Regions from separate parts of the Shinella sp. BE166 genome, predicted to be linked through region 1. Evidence: predicted binding sites of a transcription regulator. Region 1 holds the regulator's gene; the other holds the start of a gene.

Region 1 (4,169 bases):
GTTTTCGCGTTGCGGAGGGCGCATGCTTTCTGTTTGGCTTAGTATTAATTAACCCTACTTTTGATTGAAGATTCTCGCGCCGGGTTGCATAATCGCCAGGGGAACCGGCGGGGCCGAGTGCATGGCCAGGATCGACATCGCGGAGAAGCAGGCGGCGCGCGAGGCAGAGGCCTGGGGCGTCGCGCGGGCTGGCGATTCGCTGCCGATACCGGCTCTGCCCGCGCGCCGTCGCGGGGCCACGCTTGCCGCCTATGCGCGCGCCGTCGGCCGGGTTCGGGAAAGCCTTGCCGGCCAGAGAATTGATGCCGCCTTCGCCGAGGAGCGGGCGCACGGCCACTTCTTCCTGTTCGTGCCGGTCTTCCTCGGCATCGGCGCTGCATTGTGGTTTGCCGCCGCTACCGATCCACCAATTTATGCCCTGCTGCTTCTTGCCTGCGTTACGTTCTGGCCCGCTTGGCGGCTGCGGTATCGGGAGGACTGGGTGGCGCTCGCTGCGGGTGCCGCTTTTCTCGTTCCCGTGGGCATGCTGCTTGCAGCCATGGAAAGTGCGCGGCTCGATACGGTCATCCTGGATACTCCAGTCACAACGCAGATCAGTGGCCGGGTACTGTCACGCGAAAGCGATGAGCGGGGCGCGATCCGCTACCGTATCGCACTGGAGGCAACGCGCGATCCGGTGTTGAAGCGGCCGCCCGGCGTCGTCACGCTGCTTGCCCGCAGCCGTCATGAGCCGATCGCGATCGGCGCGGGCATAACGGGGCGTGCGCGCCTCGGACCGCCGTCCGGCCCGGCCTTGGCGGGCCTCAACGATTTCGCCTTCGATGCCTATTTCGCCGGCACCGGCGCTGTTGGCTATTTTTACAGCGCGCCTAAAGCTGTTGCGGCCGGAGAGGCGAAGCTGGAAGGGCGGGTTCGGCAAGAGATCGCGCGCTGGCGCAACAACCTGACCGAGCATATTCGGGGCCGCATCGGCGGCGATGCGGGGGCGATCGCCGCGGCACTGGTGACGGCGGAACAGCGGGCGATCGGCGCGGACACGGTCGAGGCGCTTCGGCAGGCGGGGCTTGCGCATGTGCTGGCCATTTCCGGGCTGAATATGGTGCTAGCGGCCGGCACCTTCCTCGTCGGTGCGCGCATGCTGATGGCGCTGATCCCGGGCTTTTCCGAGCGCTATGCGGCCAAGAAGATCGCCGCCGTCGGCGCGCTCATCATGGTGACGCTCTATATTCTCGTCTCGGGCGGCGCGCTCTCGGCGGTACGATCGTGGATCATGATCTGCGTCATGCTTGTCGCCGTGCTCTTCGGGCGATCGGCCATCAGCCTGCGCAATGTCGCGCTCTCGGCGATCCTCATCCTGCTGGTGACGCCGTCGGCCGTCACCAATCCCGGTTTCCAGATGTCCTATGCGGCGACATTGGGGCTTGTCGCGGGCTACGCGGCCTGGCGCGAGCGGCCGATGCGGCGGGAGAGCCGGGGAGGGCCGTTGCAATTGTTCGGCGGTTCGCTCGGCCGCTTTTTCGGCGGGCTCATGCTCTCCTCGCTGATCGGCGGTTTTTCCACGCTGATCTATTCCATCGGCCATTTTCATCGCATCCCCGCCTATGGCCTCGCGGGCAACCTTCTGGCGATGCCGGTGATCAGCACGATCGTCATGCCCTTCGGCCTCATCGCCGTGCTGCTGATGCCGTTCGGCCTCGATGCCATCCCCTTCGCGATCATGGGCAAGGGCATCGAATGGATGATCGCGCTTTCGACCTGGGTCGCAAGCTGGAAAGGCGAAATCGTCACCGGTCAGATTCCGCAGTCCGCTTTCCTGCTGATCGGTCTCGGTGGCGGCCTGGCCTGCATCCTGCGCACCCGGCTGCGCCATGCCGGCACGCTGCTCGTCGCGCTCGGGATCGTCATAGCTTGCTGGCCAGACGCACGCCGTGCGCCGGAAGTGCTGGTCTCGGAAGACGGCCGTCTCGTGGCGATCCGGCGGGGTGAAACCGTTGCGACCAATCGCGCAAGGCCGCCGGATTTCATCTATGCGCAATGGCGGCGCGCTCTGCGGCTCGGCGATCTCGTCAAGCCGGAGATGCGCAAGAGCGAAGGGCTGACGGTAGAGGATGCCGCCGCACCCGCTGAAGGGACTGAAAAGCAGAGGAAACCGCGCCGCAAGGCGGACCGGCAGAAGGCAAAGGACGCCATGGCATCCGCCCTGGCGGAGGCTGGAAAAGGCACGGGCTTCATCTGCGAAACAAAGGCATTCTGCGCTGCGGTTTCGCCGAGCGGCTGGCGGATCGTCACGCTGGAAGACCTCGCCTTCCTCGGAACCGCCTGCGATGCCGCCGATCTCGTCGTCGTGCCGCAGGCCCTGCGGCTGGAGGCATGCCGCTCCGGAGCCCGGCTGATGACGGCCCGCCATCTGCGGCGCACAGGCGCCCTGGAAATCCAGCCCGGCGCCGAAAAGGCCCCTTCAACACTTTCTGAAGCCGAGATCACGCCCGCCGTCGAAACTCTCGACCGGCCCTGGTCCCGCCACCGCACCTATGATTGGCGCAGCGGCACCTTCGAGGCCGAGACGGCGCTCAATGATAGCGGCGAATGAGGCCGACGAGCTTGCCCTGGATCTTGACGCGGTCCGGGCCGAAAATGCGGGTCTCGTAGGCCGGGTTTGCGGCTTCGAGCGCAATGGAGGCGCCCTTGCGGCGGAAGCGCTTCAGCGTCGCCTCCTCGTCGTCGACGAGTGCCACGATGATCTCGCCCGGATTGGCGGTGGTGGCGTTGCGGATGATCACGGTGTCGCCGTCGAGAATGCCGGCCTCGATCATCGAGTCGCCCTTGACCTCCAGCGCATAATGATCGCCGTTGCCGACCATTTCGGCCGGCACCATGATTTCATGGGTGTTGTTCTGGATGGCGGAGATCGGCACGCCGGCGGCGATGCGTCCCATGACCGGCACGGAGACCGAAGACGACATGTCCGCTTGCGGCGTGCGCTGCACGGGGGCGGCCGGCACCGGCTGCTTGCCGCGGCTGCCCTCGATGACGGCCGGCGAAAAACCGCGACGCGGCTGGAGGCTCGGCGAATAGGCTTCGGGAAGCTTGATCACTTCCAGCGCCCGCGCCCGGTTGGGCAGGCGGCGGATGAAGCCGCGCTCCTCCAGCGCCGTGATGAGGCGATGGATGCCGGACTTGGAGGCGAGGTCGAGCGCATCCTTCATCTCGTCGAAGGAGGGAGGAATACCGGACTCCTTCATCCGTTCATGAATGAACAGGAGAAGTTCCTGTTGTTTCCGCGTGAGCATGGCCCCTCCACCGAGAATCTTGAAACAATCCAGAATCGTGAAACAAATCCAGAACAGACACTATCTGTTCCATATGTGTTCCGCAAGGCCTTGGAAATAATAATATTGTTCAGGCGGAGGGTTCGCGCAGGAGGAGTACTTCGCAAGTATCGCCTTCTGGCACGGCCGGGGCGTGCGGCGGGCGGATCAGCAGGCCTTCCGATTCGGCGAAGACCTTCATCATCGACGAATCCTGCTTGCCGAAGGGGGTGACGCGCAGATCGCCGGCCGGTCCCCGCGCTATGCGGGCGCGGATATAGTCCTGCCGCTGGTCGTTTTCCTTGAGCGGCACGGCGGCGACGGCCGGGTGCCGGCGGTTTTTCGCGGGCAGGCGGGCGAGGCGGCGCACCAGCGGCTCCAGGAAGAGCAGCGAGCAGACGAGGCTTGAGACCGGGTTGCCGGGCAGGCCCAGCACCTGGATATCCCCCAGCCGGCCGACCATCAGCGGCTTTCCCGGCCGCATGGCGATGCGCCAGAAATCGAGTTCCATGCCGGCCTCGCCGAGCACCGGCTGCACGAGGTCGAAATCGCCGACGGAGGCGCCGCCGAGCGTCACGAGCACGTCGATGTCGAGTGTCAGTGCGTTGCGCACGGCCGCCAGGATCGCCTGCTTGTCGTCGCCGACGATGCCGAGGTCGATCACCTCCGCGCCGGCCGCCCGGGCGAGCGCCGAAACGCCGTAGGTGTTGGAGGCGATGATCTGGCTGGCGCCGGGCGGTGTTCCGGGCGGGACGAGCTCGTCGCCGGTCGCAAGCACCGCGATTCGGGGGCGGGCGTAGACGGCAAGTGTCGGATGGTTCATCGCGGCGGCGACGGTCAGGCGGCCGGCATCGAGCACGG
Region 2 (4,169 bases), on a different contig from region 1:
CCAATGACGAGGCCTTCGAAAATGCCCGCCTCGTTGCGCGGCTCGAAGGCGTGCCGGTCGGAATCTCTTCCGGTGCCGCGCTGGCCGCCGCCGTAAAGGTGGGCAGCCGTCCGGAAAACGCCGGCAAGACCATCGTCGTCATCATCCCTTCCTTCGCCGAGCGCTATCTTTCGACGGCGCTTTTCGAAGGCCTCGGCGGCTGAGATCGGGCGGCCCGTTGCACCAGCGCGCAGCGGGCCTTTTCCCGTACGGGACAGCATGATCCATCACCTCTCCCTCGGCGTTTCCGACATTTTGCGCGCAGCGGCCTTCTATGACGCCGCGCTCGCGCCGCTCGGCTATGGCCGGGTCTGGTCGGATATCCGGCCCGGCGAAGCGGGCCAAGCCGTCGGCTACGGACCGCCCGGCGGTGGCGACAAGCTCGCCTTCAAGGAGCATGGCGATGCCGCCGTGGCACCGGGCGCCGGCTTCCATGTCGCCTTCGCCGCGCCGGACCGGCAGGCCGTGGATGCTTTCCACCAAGCAGCCCTTGCGGCCGGTGGGCGCGACAATGGTGCTCCGGGGCTTCGGCCCGACTATGGACCATCCTATTATGCTGCCTTCGTCGTCGATCCGGACGGGCACCGGATCGAAGCGGTTTTCAAAGGTCCCGCCTAGACGCTGCTCTTAGCGGTTGGCTGCGCTACTCAGCCGCCGCCGCGCAATCACGCCATTGCCGCCATTCGATCCCCGACAATGCGATAGGAAATCGCTTCCGCCAGGTGGATGCGGCCGACGATCGCGGCTTCGTCGAGATCGGCCAGCGTGCGGGCAACCTTGAGGATGCGATGGTAGCCGCGGGCGGAAAAGCGCATCTTTTCCGCGGCGTCGCGCAAGAGCTGGAGGCCGCCGGGGTCGGGTTCGGCGACCTTTTCGACGAGGGCCGTCGAGGCGCGGGCATTGCTCGTTACGCCACCCATGCCGAGGCGGGCGAAACGATCGATCTGCAAGGCCCGGGCGCGGGCGATGCGGCGGGCGACGGTGGCACTCGTCTCGGCCGCCATCGGGCGGATGAGGTCCGTCGCGGAGACGGCCGGCACGTCGATGCGGATATCGATGCGGTCCATCAGCGGGCCGGAGACGCGGGCCTGGTAGTCGCTCACGCAGCGCGGGCCGCGAGCGCATTGGCGGCCGGGTTCGCCTGCCATGCCGCAGCGGCAGGGGTTCATGGCGGCGACGAGCTGAACGGCGGCGGGGTAGCTGACGCGATGGTTGGCGCGGGCGATAATGCATTCGCCGGTCTCGAGCGGCTGGCGCAGCGCATCGAGTGCCTGCGGCGAGAATTCCGGCAGTTCGTCGAGAAAGAGCACGCCATTATGGGCAAGCGAGGCCTCTCCCGGCCGTGCCCGGGCGCCGCCGCCGACAAGAGCGGCCATGGTGGCGGAGTGGTGCGGCGTGCGGAAGGGCCGGCGATCCGACAGGCGGCCGCCGGAGAGCTGGCCGGCGATGGAATGGATCATCGAGACTTCGAGGAGCTCCGCCGGCGAGAGCGGCGGCAGGATGGCGGCAAGGCGCGCGGCGAGCATGGATTTTCCCGAACCGGGCGGACCGACCATCAGGAGATTGTGGTTGCCGGCGGCCGCCACTTCCAGTGCCCGCTTGGCGCTTTCCTGGCCGCGGATATCGGCGAGATCCGGCAGGTCGCCGGCCGGCGCCCGAATGGCAGGCGCGGGGCGCGACAGGACCTGCGTGCCCTTGAAGTGATTGACGAGCGCGATCAGGCTGCGCGGCGCGAGAATATCGAGGCCGCCGCCGGCCCAGGCGGCTTCCGCACCGTTTTCCGCCGGGCAGATTACGCCCTTGCCGAGTGCGTTTGCGCCCATGGCGGCGGGCAGCGCTCCGGCGACCGCGGCAATCGTGCCGTCAAGATTGAGTTCGCCGATGACGACATAGTCGTCCAGCGCGTCACCCGGCAGGGCGCCGAGCGCCATCATGAGGCCGAGCGCGATGGCGAGATCGTAGTGGCTGCCCTCTTTCGGCAGATCGGCGGGCGCGAGATTGACCGTCACCCGCTTCGGCGGCAGCGACAGGCCGGAGGCGTGCAGCGCGGCCTGCACCCGTTCCCGGCTTTCGGCGACCGCCTTGTCCGCCAGCCCGACGATCTGCATGCCGACCTTGCCGGGCGCCACCATGACCTGCACATCGACGGGCACGCCCTCGATGCCCTGAAACGCAATCGTACTGACCCGCGCCACCATGATGGACTCCGCTCGCCCTGGCCGAAAACGACCCTCGCAACCGCCCCTGGGTTGCAGCTGGAAATCTGGCATGGAATTCGGAATGAAACAAGAACAATTATAGAACTTACGAGAAGATTTTCCGCGTGCTGGTTGTGCGCGGTTGCATTTGCGGAACGAAGGCGGGACGTTCGCGAACGGAACGTCCCGCGCGCACCATTAGCGCTTCTTTTCGATGGCGTCCCAGAGCAGGGCGGCGATGTCGGCGCCGCCGAATTTCTTCACCTCGCGGATGCCGGTGGGCGAGGTGACGTTGATCTCGGTCATGTAATCGCCGATGACGTCGATGCCGACGAGGAGGAAGCCGCGCTCGCGCAGCGCGGGGCCGATGCGGGTGCAGATTTCCTTTTCGCGCGCCGTCAGCTCCGTCGGCTCGGGGCGGCCGCCGGCATGCATGTTGGAGCGCGCGTCGTGTTCGGCGGGCACGCGGTTGATGGCGCCGACGGGCTCGCCATCGACGAGGATGATGCGCTTGTCGCCCTTGCGCACGTCCGGCAGATATTGCTGGGCGATGAAGGGCTCGCGGAACATCTGGCCGAACATTTCCAGGAGCGACGAGAGGTTGCGGTCGTCCTTCGTCGAATGGAAGACGCCGGCGCCGCCATTGCCATAGAGCGGCTTCAGGATCATGTCGCCCATCTCGTCGCGGAAGCGGCGAATTTCGGCCGGATCACGGGTGATCAGCGTTGCCGGCATCAGGTCGGCGAATTCGGTGACGAAGATCTTCTCCGGCGAGTTGCGCACCCAGGCCGGATCGTTGACGACCAGCGTCTTGGGGTGGATGCGCTCGAGCAGGTGCGTCGAAGTGATGTAGGACATGTCGAAAGGCGGGTCCTGGCGCAGCAGCACCACATCCATGGTCGAGAGATCGACGCGCTCCGGGGTGCCGAGCGTGTAGTGGTCGCCCTTGACGTCGCGCAGCTCCATCGGCTCGACCGTGGCATAGACCGTGCCGTCGCGCAGGCTCAGGCGATCCGGCGTGTAGTGGAAGAGCTTGTAGCCGCGGCTTTGCGCCTCGATGCTCATGGCGAAGGTGGAATCGCCGGCGATATTGATGGTCGACACATGGTCCATCTGGACCGCGACGTTCTTGATCTTTGCCATGAAAAGTCCCCTCAGGAATGCCCGACACATTTAAGGTGCCCGAGGGGCGAGCGCAACGGGCGCGCAGCGCTCAGGCGAAACTGTCGATGCGGCAGGTGATGAGGTCGTGGTCGGATAGCGGCCGGCCGGCCGGCGAGAGCGAGGAGACGATGCGCGTATCCGACACCGAAAGGCCGCGCGACAGGAACCAGTCGAGCTTCATCGAACGCTCGGGCCATCGGGTGATGAGGCTGCGGCGCGTCGTCATGACGTCGAGCGGGCCGCCGTGGCGGGTGAAGCCGCGCTCGGCCGCGCGGGCGAAAAGGCCCTCGGCCTCGAAATCGCCGTCGGCGTGGTTGCCGGTGTTGAGATCGCCGCCGATGAGCATGGGGCGGCCGGGGAAGGCTTCTTCCAGCGCATCGATGAGGCCGACCATCTGGCGCTCGCGATAGGCGGCGGTGGTGGCGCTTTCGAAATGGGTGGAGGCCAGCACGAGCGGGCCGGATTCCGTGTTGATCACCGCGCCGATCGCCATGCGCTCGCCGAGCCGCGGCTGGTCGACCTCGCCCGTGAACCACAGGCGCTCGCCCGGGAGGCGCAGCAGGAAGGCCTCGTGCAGCGGCACGGTGGAGAGCAGGCTGTTGCCGTGCAGGCCGCGACGGTTGAACTGGTCCTTGCAGAATTCCAGCTCGGTATCGGAGCCGAGGCCGAGCTCGACGAATTCGACGCCGTAGAGATAGGCCATGCCGAGCTCTTCGGCGACTTCCGCGGTCGTGTGGCGCTGGCGGGTGCGGGCCATGCCGTCGTCCA

What was found. The regulator LexA, encoded in region 1, represses DNA repair genes until DNA is damaged. The targets are predictions, from matches to a motif close to TGTTCNNNNTGTGTTCNG.
Region 2: J2Y63_RS15140 (YifB family Mg chelatase-like AAA ATPase) is a predicted target of LexA. The motif match lies at 2,327-2,344, and genes of this name have one in related genera.

What each region holds. Positions count from the first base shown of each region.
Region 1 is NZ_JBPEHL010000006.1:313,091-317,259, forward strand. It holds gene J2Y63_RS17870 (ComEC/Rec2 family competence protein) at 122-2,590, shown strand; gene lexA (transcriptional repressor LexA) at 2,571-3,290, opposite strand; gene J2Y63_RS17880 (molybdopterin molybdotransferase MoeA) at 3,400-4,169, opposite strand, start outside.
Region 2 is NZ_JBPEHL010000005.1:229,936-234,104, forward strand. It holds gene cysK (cysteine synthase A) at 1-203, shown strand, start outside; gene J2Y63_RS15135 (VOC family protein) at 259-657, shown strand; gene J2Y63_RS15140 (YifB family Mg chelatase-like AAA ATPase) at 705-2,237, opposite strand; gene gshB (glutathione synthase) at 2,436-3,380, opposite strand; gene J2Y63_RS15150 (endonuclease/exonuclease/phosphatase family protein) at 3,451-4,169, opposite strand, start outside.